DNA from 4 places in the Pantoea sp. X-Soil-ISGK-259 genome. Region 3 is predicted to be linked to each of the others. Evidence: riboswitches for the same ligand, from Rfam matches in the RefSeq annotation. Region 3 holds a riboswitch; each other region holds the start of a gene.

Region 1 (3,837 bases), 240 kb from region 3:
AAAGCGCTGCGCAACCTGCGCCTGCTACCGAACGCGCTAACGCGATCAATAGCCATTAGGAAAAGGGTCAGGCTGACCCAAAAAAGAGGATTGCATGTCTGATTCAAGGTTCCCGCAAGGGTTTTTATGGGGCGGCGCGCTGGCCGCTAACCAGAGTGAAGGTGGTTTTCGTGAGGGCGGAAAGGGCTTAACCACCGTCGATATGATCCCGCATGGCCCAAACCGGATGCCGGTTAAACTGGGTCTGGAAAAACGTTTTGCCCTGCGTGACGACGAGTTCTACCCCAGTCATGACGCTATCGATTTCTATCACCGCTATCCGGAAGATATTGCGCTGATGGCCGAAATGGGGTTCAGCGTGTTCCGCACCTCAATTGCCTGGAGCCGGCTCTATCCTAACGGTGACGAACTGACGCCTAATCCGGAAGGCATTGCGTTTTATCGTGCGGTCTTCGAAGAGTGCCGGAAATACAATATCGAACCGCTGGTCACGCTTTGCCATTTTGATGTCCCGATGCATCTGGTCACGGAATATGGCTCATGGCGCAATCGCAAAATGGTCGATTTTTTTGCCCGTTACGCACGAAGCTGTTTCGAGGCGTTTGATGGACTGGTGAAATACTGGCTGACCTTCAACGAGATCAATATCCTGCTGCACAGTCCGTTTTCCGGGGCTGGCCTGGTCTTTGAACCCGGCGAGAATAGAGACCAGGTAAAATATCAGGCGGCACATCATGAACTGGTTGCCAGCGCGCTGGTTACGCGAATCGCGCATGAAGTGAATCCGGTCAATCAGGTCGGCTGCATGCTGGCCGGCGGCAATTTCTATCCCTGGTCGAGCAAACCGGAAGATGTCTGGGCTGCACTGGAGAAAGACCGCGAAAACCTCTTTTTTATAGATGTGCAGGCGCGCGGTGCCTATCCGGCTTACGCTGCCCGCGTGTTCCGTGAAAAAGGGGTGACGCTGGAGATCGCTGACGGTGATGCCTACATTCTGAAAAACAGCGTCGATTTTGTCTCATTCAGTTACTACGCTTCGCGCTGCGCGTCGGCAGAAATGAACGAGCAGAACAGTAGCGCCGCCAACGTGGTGAAATCCCTGACTAATCCCCATGTGCCACGCAGTGACTGGGGCTGGGGCATCGATCCGCTGGGGTTACGTATCACGATGAACATGATGTATGACCGCTATCAGAAGCCTCTCTTCCTGGTGGAGAATGGCCTGGGCGCACGCGATGAAGTCGACGCGAATGGCGAGATTAATGACGATTACCGCATCAGCTATCTGCGTGAACATATCCGCGCGATGGGCGACGCCATTGAAGATGGCGTGCCGGTGATGGGTTATACCAGCTGGGGCTGTATCGATCTGGTTGCCGCCTCGACCGGCGAAATGAGCAAGCGCTACGGTTTCGTCTACGTAGACCGCGACGATTTGGGTAACGGCACGCTGGCGCGTACGCGAAAAAAATCATTCTGGTGGTATAAGAAAGTGATTGCCAGTAATGGCGCAGATCTTGAGTGACACTGTCACTTAAAAAGCACATCTGAATGCACTGTCGCGTAGCAAACTTGCCTGAGCATAACACTGACGCATCCGTTGTGCTCAGGCACTAATTATCGTATAACGAATGTCTCCGAGGGGTGTCCTGTCATGGGCTGAGATGGCGAAAGCCGAACCCTTTGAACCTGATCTGGGTCATGCCAGCGAAGGGACGGGTCGGCAGATTTTCTGTCTCATTTCCTGCACTATCCCCTGTTCCAGACCGTATGCCCGGATCTCCCTTTTAATGGAGATCCCATGTCACATCCGCTTTTCGAGACCGGTTTCTATGGTCGTCTGCGCCAGCAGGCGGGCACGCAATGGCACGCCTATGTAAGGCACGATTTTGTGCAGCAACTCGGTCAGGGTACGCTGCCTCCTGCCGCCTTCCGTAACTATCTCACCCAGGATTATCTGTTCCTGCTCCACTTCGCCCGTGCCTGGGGTCTGCTGATCAGCAAACTCTCTGAGCCTGACGCTCTACGACGCGCTACGGCATCACTTAACGCGATTATCGGTGAACTGCCGCTGCACCTCGCTTACTGCCAGCAATGGGGCATCAGCGAGGCAACAATGGCACGTGAACCCGAAGCAGCGGAAACGCTCAATTACACCCGTTATGTGCTGGATGCCGGTCACACCGGCGATGCACTGGAGCTCATAACGGCGCTGATGCCCTGTGTTGCCGGTTACGCTGAAATCGGCCTGACTTTGCTGGATGATCCTGCGACGCGCATTGAGGGCAACCCTTACGCCGAATGGATTGAAAATTACGGCGATGAAGCCTATCTGGCCGGGGTAGGCTCGTCACTGATACTTTTTGAAACGCTGGCTCAGCAGCGCGCCGGAGAACAACGTTTTGATCGGCTGGCGGAGATTTTCACCACTGCGACCCGGCTGGAAGCGGCATTCTGGCAAATGGGGATAGATCACGCTGCCGATCTTCGGGTCAGACCATGAGCCAGCTGTGCAATGCCACACCGCCAGGTATTTCAGTTCGCCAGCTCAGCCTTACGCTGGGTCAGCAACAACTTTTCAGTCAGCTTGATCTGGAGATCGCCGGGGGTAAATTTACGGCGTTACTGGGTGCCAGCGGTGCAGGCAAAAGCAGCCTGATGCGTGTCATTGCCGGTCTTACGCCACCCAGTTCGGGACAGATTAGCGGCAGCGATGGCCTTCCGCTGACCGGACGCATCGCCTGGATGGGGCAACAGGATTTGCTCTATCCGTGGCTGACGATTGAGCAAAATGTCTGCCTGGCCAGTCGGCTGAAAGGCGAGAAAGCCGATCGCGACTGGGCGCAGTATCTGCTGGCAAGGGTTGGGCTGAGCCAGAGCGCCCGCGCGCGGCCCGCTACACTCTCCGGCGGGATGCGTCAGCGCGCTGCGCTGGCCCGCACTCTCTACACGCGTCAGCCTGTTGTGTTAATGGATGAGCCATTCTCCGCGCTGGATGCATTGACCCGTCATGAGATTCAGATGCTGGCGGCGGAGGTGCTGGTCGGTCACACGGTGCTGCTGATCACCCACGATGCCGCCGAAGCCTGTCGTCTCAGTCATCACCTGCTGGTGATCGGTGCGGCGGGAATCGAAGCCTCTCCACCACTACAGGGCCTGCCGCCAAGGGCAGCCGAGGACGCCGGCTTAATACGAAGTCAGGCCGCACTGTTGAAACAGCTAAGCGGAATAGCCAGATGAGCACACGTTTCGTACGTTTGCGTCGTGGAATTACGCTGTTTGCCGGTCTGATTGCAGCATGGTGGCTGGCCACGCTGACCTGTATTCCCGCCTTTCTGCTGCCCTCGCCCGCTGCAGTCGCTATTGCGCTGTGGCAGAACGCTGACTATCTCAGCTATCACACTCTGATTACCCTGACCGAGATCCTCAGCGGCATGGCGCTCGGCGTGCTGCTGGGTGGTGTGCTGGCGCTGGGCATGACCTATTCACCGTGGTTACAGCGCTGGATGATGCCGCTGGTGATCACCAGCCAGGCGATTCCGGTATTTGCGCTGGCTCCGCTGCTGGTTCTCTGGTTTGGCTTTGGCATGAGCGCCAAAGTCGCGATGGCCGTGCTGGTGATCTTCTTCCCGGTAACCTCCAGCTTTTTTGATGGCCTGCGCCGCGTTACGCCCGGCTACCTTGACCTGGCTCGCACTATGGGCGCTTCCCCTTCAGCACAACTGCGCCATGTCAGGCTGCCAGCGGCGCTGCCTGCGCTGGGTTCAGGGTTACGGATGGCGGCGGCCGTCGCGCCGATAGGGGCAATTATCGGCGAATGGGTCGGCTCAGCGGAAG
Region 2 (3,837 bases), on a different replicon from region 3:
TCACAGGGAGTTCCCCTTTTATGTCCTCATCACGTCTGAAGCAGCAGTTCATCCGCCTGTGGCAGAGTTGTCAGGGCCAGACGCAGGAGATTACGCTCAGCGAACTGGCTGATCTGCTGCACTGCTCGCGCCGCCATATGCGCAATCTGCTCAACCGGATGCAGGCCGCAGGCTGGCTGACCTGGCAGGCTGAAGCCGGACGCGGCAAGCGATCGCAGCTTATCTTCTGCTACACGGGCCTGGCCCTGCAGCAGCAGCGTGCCGAGGATTTGCTGGAACAGGATCGCATCGATCAGCTGGTCCAGCTGGTAGGCGATAAAAACCAGGTGCGGCAGATGATCAGCGCGCACCTGGGGCGCAGTTTCCGGCAGGGCAAGCATATCCTGCGGGTGCTCTACTATCGTCCGCTGCTCAACCTTTTGCCCGGCTCGCCGCTGCGGCGCTCGGAAACCCACATTGCCCGACAGATTTTCAACGGTCTGACGCGGATAAATGAGGAAAACGGGGAAATCGAACCCGATATTGCGCACCACTGGCAGCAGACGTCTCCACTTCACTGGCGCTTCTTCCTGCGTCCGGCGATTCGCTTCCATCACGGCAGAGAACTGGAGATGGAGGATGTGCTCGCCACGCTGGAGCGTCAGCGCCCCCATCCGCTCTTTTCCCATATTGCGCAAATCGACTCACCTGCCCCCTGGACGCTGGATATCCGTTTAAGCCAGCCCGACGAGGGCTTGCCCTGGCTGCTGGGCAGCGTCAGTGCGATGATCCTGCCGCGCGAATGGCCGACGCTGCAAGACTTTGCTCGCCAGCCAGTTGGCACCGGTCCTTACCGGGTGATCCGCAATCAGGAGAGCCAGCTGAAGATCGAAGCGTTTGATGACTACTTCGGTTTTCGCGCGCTGATTGATGATGTCTCTATCTGGGTACTGCCCGACATCAGCGATGAGCTGGTCTATGCGGGTGTCCGTCTGCAGGGCGGCAGCACCGATGAAGTTCAGGAGGAGAGCCGCCTTGAAGAGGGCTGCTACTATCTTTTGTTCGACCAGCGTTCAGAGCAGGGTCGCAACGAAGCGGTCCGGCGCTGGGTCAGCTACCTGTTTAACCCCATCGCCCTGCTCAATCACGCTGGTGTCGGCTATCAGCGCTACTGGTTTCCGGCGTATGATCTGCTGCCACGCTGGCATCATCGCCGTGACCTGACGCCAGTAGAAAAACCGCCCGACTTAACCCATCTGACGCTGACCTGGTACAGCCAGCACGTGGAGCATGAAGGCATCGCGAATGCGCTGCGTCCGCTGCTGGCAGAGCATGGCGTCACGCTGGAGACCCGTGAGATCAGCTACGAAAGCTGGTATCAGGGCGAAACGGAGAGTGATATCTGGTTGGGAAGCGTGAACTTTACCCTGCCGCTGAATTATTCGCTGTTCGCACAGCTTTATGAGATCCCGCTGCTGCATCACTGCCTTGCTATCGACTGGCACGGCGATGCGGCCCGCTGGCGCGAGAAAGCGCTGCCGCTGGCCGAATGGAGCAAACAGCTGGTCGACGAAGCCGGCCTGCATCCGCTGTTTCATCACTGGCTGTTGCTTGAAGGGCAGCGCAGTATGCGCGGCGTCCGGATGAATACGCTGGGCTGGTTTGATTTTAAATCGGCCTGGTTCGCCCCACCCGCGCTGTGACGCTTTCGCCCCGGCGCTGAAATGACTAGAATGTGACGTTCTCAACGGGGTGCGGCCTGCCACAAGCAAGCCGCTGAGAGAGACCCGTCGAACCTGATTCGGTTAATACCGACGTAGGGATTTGAGAGGCCTCTGTGCTCAGATCCTTTGCGACTCATCCCCTATTCTCCTGAAGGAGCGCAAAGTGTTAAACAAAGTTCTGCCGGTGCTGCTGTTACTCTCCGCCCCCGTTCTGGCGGCTAAGCCGGTTCTCACGGTCTACACCTACGACTCCTTCTCCGCCGACTGGGGCCCTGGCCCGGCGGTTAAAAAAGCCTTTGAAGCACAGTGCGACTGCGAGCTGAAATTCGTCACGCTGGAAGATGGCGTGTCGCTGCTGAACCGCGTGCGGATGGAAGGCAAAAACAGTAAAGCCGATGTGGTGCTGGGGCTGGATAACAATCTGGTGCAGGCCGCGCAGAAAACAGGTCTGTTTGCCGAAAGTCAGGTCGACACATCGACATTAAAACTGCCCGATGGCTGGCACAACACCACCTTCGTGCCGTTCGATTATGGCTACTTCGCGTTTGTTTATGACAAAACGCGGCTGAAAAATCCGCCAAAAAGCCTGAAAGAGCTGGTCGACAGCCCGGAGAAGTGGCGGGTGATCTACGAAGATCCCCGCACCAGCACGCCCGGCTTAGGTCTGCTGCTCTGGATGCAGAAAGTCTATGGCGATCAGGCTCCGCAGGCGTGGCAAAAGCTGGCGCAGAAAACCGTGACGGTCACCAAAGGCTGGAGTGAAGCCTATGGCCTGTTCCTCAAGGGCGAAGGCGATCTGGTGCTGAGCTACACCACCTCTCCGGCTTACCACATCATCGAAGAGAAGAAAGAGAATTACGCCGCTGCACCCTTTGCAGAGGGTCATTATCTGCAGGTCGAAGTTGCCGCGCAGCTAGCCAGCAGCAAACAGCCGGCGCTGGCACAGCAGTTTATGAAGTTTATGGTCTCACCTGACTTCCAGCGCACCATCCCCACCGGCAACTGGATGTATCCGGTGATTGATACGCCGCTGCCAGCAGGTTTCGCGGCGCTCAACGTGCCTTCCACCGCTCTGCAGTTCTCACCGGAAGAGGTGGCCAGCCAGCGTTCAGGCTGGATTAGCCAGTGGCAACGCGCCGTCAGCCGCTGATGCCGCGCTGGCTGATTCCCGGTTCGCTCGCCACGATATTGCTGACCATCGTGGCATTTATGGCGTTCGGTGCACTCTGGAGCGCCGCACCGGACACGGACTTACGTAGCGTGCTGCAGGATGACTACCTGCATCACGTTATCGCGTTCACTTTTGGTCAGGCGCTGCTCTCCGCCCTGCTGTCGCTGCTGCCTGCGGTTCCGCTGGCGCGGGCGCTCTATCGACGCCGTTTTCCGGGTCGTCTGCTGCTGCTGCGCCTGTGCGCCATGACGCTGGTGCTGCCAGTGCTGGTCGCGGTGTTTGGCCTGCTGACCGTCTATGGTAGCAACGGCTGGCTGGCGAAGCTGTGCCAGCTGGCAGGCATCGGTTATCACTTCTCTCCCTATGGCCTGCCGGGCATTTTGCTGGCGCACGTCTTCTTTAACCTGCCGCTGGCGACCCGCCTGATGCTGCAGGCGCTGGAGAGTATTCCGGCGGAACAGCGTCAGCTGGCGGCACAGCTTGACCTGCGCGGCTGGCATCATTTTCGTCTGCTGGAGTGGCCATGGCTGCGGCGTCAGCTGTTGCCGACCGGTGCGCTGATCTTCATGCTCTGTTTCGCCAGCTTTGCCACCGTACTGTCACTCGGCGGCGGTCCGCAGGCCACTACCATTGAGCTGGCGATCTTCCAGGCGCTGAGTTATGACTACGATCCCGGACGCGCAGCGCTACTGGCGCTCATCCAGCTCGGCTGCTGTCTGACGCTGGTGCTGCTCAGCCAGCGTTTCAGCAAGGCGATTCCTGCCGGAACCAGCCAGTTGCATGGCTGGCGTGATCCGCAGGATTCGCGTGGAGCACAGCTGATCGATGCACTGCTGATCCTGCTGGCACTCCTCCTGCTGTTGCCGCCGCTGGCGGCGGTCATCGTCGATGGTCTGCACGGCGGACTGCGCGGCGCGCTGGCGCAGCCTGCACTGTGGCAGGCCACCTTGACGTCATTGCGTA
Region 3 (3,837 bases):
GCCACCGGTAGCGCCTTCAGCCATCGCAGCCGATAACGTCCGGGTATTTATTGAAACCGGGCCAGGCGCGGGGATACTGACCGCACCCAGCGAGCCACGGGCACTGACCACAGAGGAAGTTAAAGAGATCGTTGCGCTTTACCGACAGGCAGCGGAGAACGCCAAAGCAGCCGGTTTCGACGGCGTGGAACTGCATTCCGCTAACGGCTATCTGATTAACCAGTTTATTTCAGAGCATACTAATCTGCGTACGGATGAATATGGTGGCTCAGCGGAGAATCGTCTGCGCTTCCTGCGTGAAGTCGTTGAGGCCGTCAGCTCGGTCTTTGGCAGCCATCGCGTGGGCGTTCGGTTTGCCCCTCTGTTTTCGAGTACTGACGAAGAGCGCGTTTATCTCGGTCTGGTTGAAAGCGATCCCCATGCCACCTACATCCGTGCCGCTAAACTGTTGAATGAACTTGAAGTCGGTTATCTCTCCATTGCCGAAGCGGACTGGGATAATAGCCCGGACATGCCTGAAAGTTTCCGCGTTGCGCTGCGGGAAACATTCCGCTCTCCGATCATCTATTCCGGTCGTTACACGGCTGAAAAAGCGCAGCATGTACTGGAAAAAGGCTGGGGCGATCTGTTTGGTTTTGGTCGTTCATTTATCGCTAATCCTGATTTGCCTGCACGCATTAAATCAGGTCATCCGCTGAATGAGGTCGACCACGCTTCTCTGTATGGCGGCACGGAGAAGGGTTATACTGACTATCCTGTTTTTCAATCCTGATACTCTGTGAGGCGGCATGTCCCCCGAAAATGCCCTGAAGTTACTGTCCAATCCAACCCGAGTGGCAGTGCTGAAGTGGCTTAAGCATCCTGAAGAAGCGTTTGCGGGCTATACCCAGCTCTATCCCTTCGATCAGTATGGCGTCTGTGCCAGCCTCATACAGGACAAGGCGGGCTTATCACAGCCCGCCACGTCGTTATGCCTGAAAGCACTTCACAGTGCCGGGCTGGTCGAAGCCAGCAAAGTGGGCAAATGGACCTATTATCGTCGTGCTGAACCGCGTATTCGTGAAATCACCGACGTGCTGACACAATCACTGCAGGCGCTGTAAGGCGACTGCAGTTTAAACACCCTCTCATTGCCTACTGCTAACGCATTGCATTTGACTCTGGCGCAAAACCTTGCCTGTCCCCTAAAATTCTTAGCAGCCATCCTGTGCGCGCTTGACGAAGCTGCCCGCTTCACTTACAACTAAACCCGTCAGGGGAGTCTCGCCAGAGAGACTGAGAGGCTAATAGCGCATCGCGCGGCTTAGCGACCCTTAGAACCTGACCCAGTTGATACTGGCGTAGGAAGACGGGTATCGCATCAGATACTTGCCGCAGGGGCGCATGCACGACGCCTCTGCCTTTTCCCTCCGTATCACGGGTCTTCGTTAACGTATAACGAGGCCAAAGTGAAATATCTCATCCAGAATCTCTCTCTTCCTCGCCGGTGGACATCATGAGCCGCTGGTCGGTGCTTGGCAGTGGCGTGGCCGGGCTGTGCGTCGCCACACTGCTGATGGAGCGGGGCGAAACCGTCGAAATCATTACGCAGCCTGACTGTCGTGCCGCCTCACACTGGGCGGGTGGCATGCTCGCGCCCTGGTGCGAAGCGGAAAGCGCGCCTCAGCAGGTGATCGATTGGGGCCAGCACGCTGCAGGCTGGTGGTCGCAACGTGTTGATGGCGTGGAACAGCAGGGTACGCTGGTGGTTGCGCCGCCGCGTGATAGCCGCGAACTGACGCGCTTCGCCAGCATGACGGAAAAACATGAGTGGGTCGTACCGGGTGATATCGAACCGGCGCTGGAAAATCGCTTTGCCCGTGGTCTGTATTTTGCGGCGGAGGCGCATCTCGATCCCCGCCTGGCGTTGCAGCAACTGCGTGACAAATTACAACAGGCTGGCGTGCCCTTACACAGTGGTGAACCCACCGGCACCATCATTGACTGCCGTGGCATTCACGCCGCGGATCAGCAGCCCGCGCTGCGCGCCGTACGGGGTGAAATGCTGATCCTCCAGACGCATGACGTTCAGCTCTCCCGTCCTGTCCGGCTGCTGCATCCTCGCTTTCCCTGCTATCTGGTGCCCCGAGCAGAAGGGCACTTCATGCTGGGTGCCACCATGGTCGAAAGTCACGACAGCAGTCCGATTAGCGCCAGAGCCATGATGGAGTTGCTAAGCGCCGCTTACAGTCTGCATCCGGCGCTGGCTGAAGCGCGGATTGTGGAGAGCGGCACCGGCCTGCGCCCTGCCTATCAACAGAACCTGCCGGAGGTTCGTTTTGAGAATGGCCGTTTTTCGCTCAATGGGCTGTATCGCCATGGCTTTTTGCTGGCTCCGATCATGGCTGAAAACCTCATGCTGCAACTGACTCAGGAGATGACTCATGCGAGTTCAACTTAATGGACGCACGATTGAAACCGATGCAGGCACGCTGGCGGAACTGCTGCAGGAGCAGCAGATCGACCCGCGCTCCGTCGCCGCCGCGCTGAACGGTGAGTTTGTGCCGCGAAGCCGGTATGCCAGCCAGCAACTTGAGGCGGGTAATCAGCTGGAAATCCTGTCACCGATGCAGGGAGGTTAATAATGTTCTATCAATTTGCGCCGCAATCCCGCTTTCTTCTGGGTACTGCTGGCTATCCGTCTCCCGACATTCTGCAGCAGGCGATCGACGCCTCAGGTGCAGAAATCATTACTGTCAGCCTTCGACGGGAGGGCAGCGAAGGGGGTGCCTTCCGCACGCTACTGCAACAGCTCAACAAGCGCATTCTGCCGAATACAGCCGGTTGCCACACGGTAAAAGAAGCCGTGACAACGGCGCAAATGGCGCGTGAACTGTTCGACACGCCATGGATCAAACTGGAAGTGATCGGCCATGCTGACACGCTGCAACCCGATCCTTTTGCACTGGTTGAAGCCGCGCGCATCCTCTGTGCTGACGGTTTCCAGGTTTTTCCCTATACCACCGAAGATCTGATTGTCGGTGAAAAATTGCTGGAAGCGGGTTGCGAAGTGCTGATGCCCTGGGGCGCGCCAATTGGCTCCGGTCAGGGGCTGCGCAATATCGAAGGGCTGCGCACGATGCGTGCGTGGTTTAAAGATGTGCCGCTGATTATCGACGCAGGTATCGGCTCACCCGGTCAGGCGGCGCAGGCTATGGAGATGGGTTTCGACGGTGTGCTGCTCAACACAGCGGTGGCAAAAGCAGGCGATCCGGTGCGGATGGCCGGTGCGTTTGCTGCTGCGATTTATGGCGGACATCAGGGATTCCAGGCGGGCCTGATGGAGCAGCGTGATATGGCCTCTGCCTCTACGCCCATTTTTGGTCTGGCAGAGTTCTGAGGAGAGACAATGGCGCGTTATCAGCGACAGACCATGTTGCCTGAAATTGGCGAAGCGGGGCAGCAGCGGCTGGCCAGGGCAAGCGTGCTGGTGGTGGGCGCGGGCGGCCTCAGCGCCACCCTGCTGCCGTTACTGGCAGGCGCGGGCGTGGGATTTATTCGTCTTTACGATGGCGATCGTGTTGAACTGCACAATCTTCACCGGCAGACGTTGTTTGGTGTCGGTGATGTGGGCGAGCCCAAAGCACGCTGTGCGCAGCGTGCGCTGGCGCAGCGAAATCCTGACTGCCTTGTCGAGGCGCATTCACACCTGCTGAGCGCCAGTCAGCTACCGCAGGCGCTGGAGGGAATCGATCTGGTGGTGGATGCGGCGGATAACTTCGCCATTACTTATCAGCTTTCTGACGCCTGCTATCCGCGCGACCTGCCGCTGATCTGCGCCTCGGTGCTGGGGCGTAA
Region 4 (3,837 bases), on a different replicon from region 3:
GCGGGTAGCGGATGGCCGCTTTATCCGTGAAGCGGTGGAAGTGTCGGTGGTTCGTCGCGCGGCGCTGGAGATAGACGACTCGTCGCTGATGGCGCTGGAACATAACCTGCAGCTGCAGCGCATGGCTGCTGAACGCCATGACAGCCAGGCTTTTCTTACGCTGGACGATGAGTTTCATCGCCTGATCGCTGAAAGTATCGACTGCAAGCTGGCCTGGGAGACGGTTGAGAACATCAAAGCGGCAATGGACCGCGTGCGCTTTCTGACGTTGAGTGAAGTCTCGCCGCCAGAAAAGCTGATTGAGCAGCATGAAGAGATTTTTGCCGCGCTCAAGGGCCATGACGACAATGCTGCCGAAGCGGCGATGCGTCGCCACCTGCAGGAGATGATCTTCTCAATCACCCCCATTGCCGAGCGTAACAGCGCCTGGTTTGAAGCACCCTAATCGCTCATCACCCGCACCGCCTGAATGTCAGGCCGGTGCGGGTCTTCGCCGTCACCACCATTGATGAAAATGGTGAACCGGCCCGATGCCCTTCCCGACCTCCAGCGTATCTGCCATTAACAACGCCTGTTGTAACCAGTTTTTGGCTTCCCCAATCGTCTCTGCCCAGTCAGCATGACGCGGACGCAACGCGGCTAAGGCGGCCGACAACGTGCAGCCGGTGCCATGGGTGTGACGGGTGTTGACGCGAGACGTGCTGAATCGCTGCTCAGTGGAATGCGTGATCAGCCAGTCCGGGCTCTCTGCCGCCGTAAGATGTCCGCCTTTCATCAGCACAGCCTGACAGCCCAGCGCCAGCAATGCCCGTCCCTGCTCGCGCATCTCCGCCTCATCGCTGGCGACAGCACAGTTGAGCAACGCCGCCGCTTCCGGCAGATTCGGTGTGATCAACGAGACCTGCGGCAATAACAGCTCACGTACGCTGGCCACGGCGTCTGGCGAGAGCAGCGCATCGCCACTTTTTGCGACCATCACGGTATCCAGTACCACAAACGGGATATCTGCCTTTCTCAGCCGGGCAGCAACCTGCTCTACGATAGCCGTTTCTGACAGCATGCCAATTTTTGCGCTGTCGATGCGCACATCACTCAGCACCGAATCGAGCTGGGCGGCAACAAACTCAGGTGCAATCCGGTAAACAGACTGCACGCCTTGCGTGTTTTGTGCCACCAGCGCGGTTATGACGCTGGTGCCATAGGCGCCCAGAGCCGAGAAGGTTTTCAGATCGGCCTGAATGCCTGCCCCGCCGCTGGGATCGGTACCGGCAATCGTCAGGGCATTAATGCGCTTCATTGCCCACCTCCAGCGTCCAGAGGGCATCAATAAACGCGGTGGCAAAACTGCCCGGCCCGGCAGCCTGCGCCGCTGCCTTTTCTCCCGCCAGGGCCATGACCTGACAGGCGGCCGCGACATTCATTAGACGATCACCAGGCAGACTGCTGAAGCCCGCTACCACGGCGGAGAGTGCACAGCCGGTGCCCACCACCCGTGTCATTAACGGGCTTCCACCGCTTATGGCGAGGATCCGCTGACCATCCGTGGCGTAGTCCACTTCACCGGTGACGATCACCAGCGTTTTCCAGGTCTCAGCGAGTTGCTGTGCTGCATCAATTGCCGCATCCGCCTGATGCAGTGTATCAACGCCCCGCCCGCCACTGGCCTGCTGTGCCAGCGCCAGAATCTCTGATGCATTGCCGCGGATCACCGCCGGTTGCTGACTCAATAACCGCTGACAGAAGTCACTGCGCAGCGTCAGCGCGCCGACCGCAACCGGATCGAGTGTCCAGGGTGTGCCCGCCAGATTAGCGGCAGTGATGGCAGCCTGCATCGCCTGCTGCCGTTCGGGGGTTAACGTGCCCACATTAATCAGCAGCGCATCGGCCAATTCACTGAACTCTGCGGCTTCTTCCGGATCGATCACCATCGCCGGTGAGGCATTAAGTGCCAGCAGTACATTGGCGGTGAAGTTCTGAACCACGTCATTGGTCATGCAGTGCACCAGCGGTGACTGACGGCGGAAAGTGTGCAGGATGGGCGCGAAGTGCGCGGCAGAAAGGTGTTGAGATTGATGTGTCATCGTAGCTCCCAACCGGCGAACAAGAAGGCGAATGCGGTCAGGCATCAGACTTCCCTACGCTGGCATTATCCAGTTCAGGTCAGCGGGTTTTTCTCAGCCCTTTCCGTGTGGAAAGCGGCACCCCGAGTCGTGTTACGGCTTGCAGCATAGGAGAGCTATACGGTGAAAGCAAGCGACACCTGTCGGGGAAATAATCCGTGCTGAAACAATTCATATGATCCCGATCAACGCCTGAGGTCACAAAAAAAGGCTTAATGCTGCGGGTTAACGAAACACCTCTTTATAGTTAGCTTTATTTATCCCCCTGACAGGAAATATTTCCTGCAGTGTCTCTGACTGCATAATAATAATTAACCTGCTTGCAGCATCATCGTAAAAAATATTTTATTTCATGAGGTTAGTTACCTCCTGAAGCGGAACTTCATACTATGCAGGATGTATGATGCGATTTTTAGCGCTTATTCCACACCGTCATCGATGGCAGGATATTATTATTGAACGTCAGGGTGCCGTCGCACCCAGTGGCAGATATTATTTTTCAACCTATATTTCCGCACGCTGCTCAGGCTGTAACGAAATAATCCATCGCGTCTATTATCGTGATATCACCGATGAACAGGCGCGTCGCTGGCTAGATTAGTCGCCCTCACGGCGGAGGGTTCAGACACCGTTCCAGTTAACAGTTAGTTAGCAATTTGTTAGTCTGATAACTAATCATCGCCTGATCAGACGCCCTCTATGCCACTGCTGTTTGAAAGCTTAAGCCATCAAATTTATCTCTCAGCTCCGCTGTTTATCCTGATCTTACTGGGATACTGCCTGACACGCCTCGGAAAATGGCCTGCCAGCATCAGCGAAGGGATGAACCGCTTTGTGTTTAACGTTGCACTGCCCTGCATGCTGTTTCGGGTAATGAGTACCTTCTCACAAAGCCCGCCGGTGGATGCGCGCCTGTTACTGGCCTTCTTCGGCAGTTGCCTGCTGGTGTTTATCGTGGGGCGACTGCTGGCAACAAGGCTGTTCGATCTGGATGGCGTGGCGGCTTCAGTCTTTGCCCTGGGCGGTATCTTCTCTAATAACGTGATGCTGGGGATCCCGGTGGCCACCGTGTTACTCGGGCCAGAAGCGCTGCCGCCGGTGGCGCTGGTGCTGGTGTTTAACAGCCTGATCCTGTGGACTTTACTGACCGTTTCAGTCGAGTGGGCGAAGCAGGGCAGCTTCTCGCTGAATGGCCTTTGGCGCACATTGATCGGTGTGCTGAAGAATCCGCTCATCATCGGCATTCTCAGCGGTACAGCCTGGAGTTTTCTGCAACGCCCGTTGCCACTGCTGGCCGCTGAACCATTAAAGATGCTGGCCTCGCTGGCCGCGCCGCTGTCGCTGGTCACGCTGGGCATGAGCCTGGCGCACTATCGGGTGCGGGACGGCTTAAAAGAGAGCTACACCATTTGCCTGCTGAAGCTGGTGCTGCAACCGATGACGGTATGGGCTATCGCGTGGCTGACCGGTCTGCCGCCGCTGGAGAGTAAAGTGGTAGTCCTGCTGGGATCAATGGCGGTGGGAGTAAACGTTTATCTGATGTCGCAGAAGTTTAATGTCATTACCGGCCCGGCGGCGGCCAGCATGCTCTTTTCTACGGTGTTTGCCGCGGTAACGACGCCGATATGGATGATGCTGATGACGCTGGCGGGCTATTAACAGACTAAAAAAAGCCCCTCAGCACGAATGCTGAAGGGCTATTGTCTGTCTGACTAAA

Evidence for each region. Region 3 has a riboswitch for thiamine pyrophosphate ahead of AC6I77_RS21020 (FAD-dependent oxidoreductase). Riboswitches for the same ligand answer to the same signal wherever they lie in the genome.
Region 1: it holds a riboswitch for thiamine pyrophosphate, as region 3 does, so the genes downstream of both, tenA (thiaminase II) here and AC6I77_RS21020 (FAD-dependent oxidoreductase) in region 3, are expected to answer to the same signal.
Region 2: it holds a riboswitch for thiamine pyrophosphate, as region 3 does, so the genes downstream of both, thiB (thiamine ABC transporter substrate binding subunit) here and AC6I77_RS21020 (FAD-dependent oxidoreductase) in region 3, are expected to answer to the same signal.
Region 4: it holds a riboswitch for thiamine pyrophosphate, as region 3 does, so the genes downstream of both, thiM (hydroxyethylthiazole kinase) here and AC6I77_RS21020 (FAD-dependent oxidoreductase) in region 3, are expected to answer to the same signal.

The regions. Positions count from the first base shown of each region.
Region 1 covers NZ_AP035987.1:149,419-153,255, reverse strand. Annotated here, with positions in the region: gene ascF (PTS cellobiose/arbutin/salicin transporter subunit IIBC) at 1-59, shown strand, start outside; gene AC6I77_RS19910 (6-phospho-beta-glucosidase) at 95-1,525, shown strand; TPP riboswitch at 1,631-1,733, shown strand; gene tenA (thiaminase II) at 1,802-2,503, shown strand; gene AC6I77_RS19900 (ABC transporter ATP-binding protein) at 2,500-3,240, shown strand; gene AC6I77_RS19895 (ABC transporter permease) at 3,237-3,837, shown strand, end outside.
Region 2 covers NZ_AP035986.1:673,951-677,787, reverse strand. Annotated here, with positions in the region: gene sgrR (HTH-type transcriptional regulator SgrR) at 21-1,682, shown strand; TPP riboswitch at 1,718-1,820, shown strand; gene thiB (thiamine ABC transporter substrate binding subunit) at 1,867-2,853, shown strand; gene thiP (thiamine/thiamine pyrophosphate ABC transporter permease ThiP) at 2,829-3,837, shown strand, end outside.
Region 3 covers NZ_AP035987.1:388,855-392,691, reverse strand. Annotated here, with positions in the region: gene AC6I77_RS21030 (alkene reductase) at 1-772, shown strand, start outside; gene AC6I77_RS21025 (ArsR/SmtB family transcription factor) at 789-1,103, shown strand; TPP riboswitch at 1,245-1,364, shown strand; gene AC6I77_RS21020 (FAD-dependent oxidoreductase) at 1,496-2,440, shown strand; gene thiS (sulfur carrier protein ThiS) at 2,424-2,621, shown strand; gene AC6I77_RS21010 (thiazole synthase) at 2,624-3,379, shown strand; gene AC6I77_RS21005 (HesA/MoeB/ThiF family protein) at 3,389-3,837, shown strand, end outside.
Region 4 covers NZ_AP035986.1:2,649,584-2,653,420, forward strand. Annotated here, with positions in the region: gene AC6I77_RS12540 (GntR family transcriptional regulator) at 1-445, shown strand, start outside; gene thiD (bifunctional hydroxymethylpyrimidine kinase/phosphomethylpyrimidine kinase) at 497-1,297, opposite strand; gene thiM (hydroxyethylthiazole kinase) at 1,284-2,081, opposite strand; TPP riboswitch at 2,116-2,216, opposite strand; gene AC6I77_RS12555 (hypothetical protein) at 2,524-2,721, shown strand; gene AC6I77_RS12560 (AEC family transporter) at 2,820-3,779, shown strand.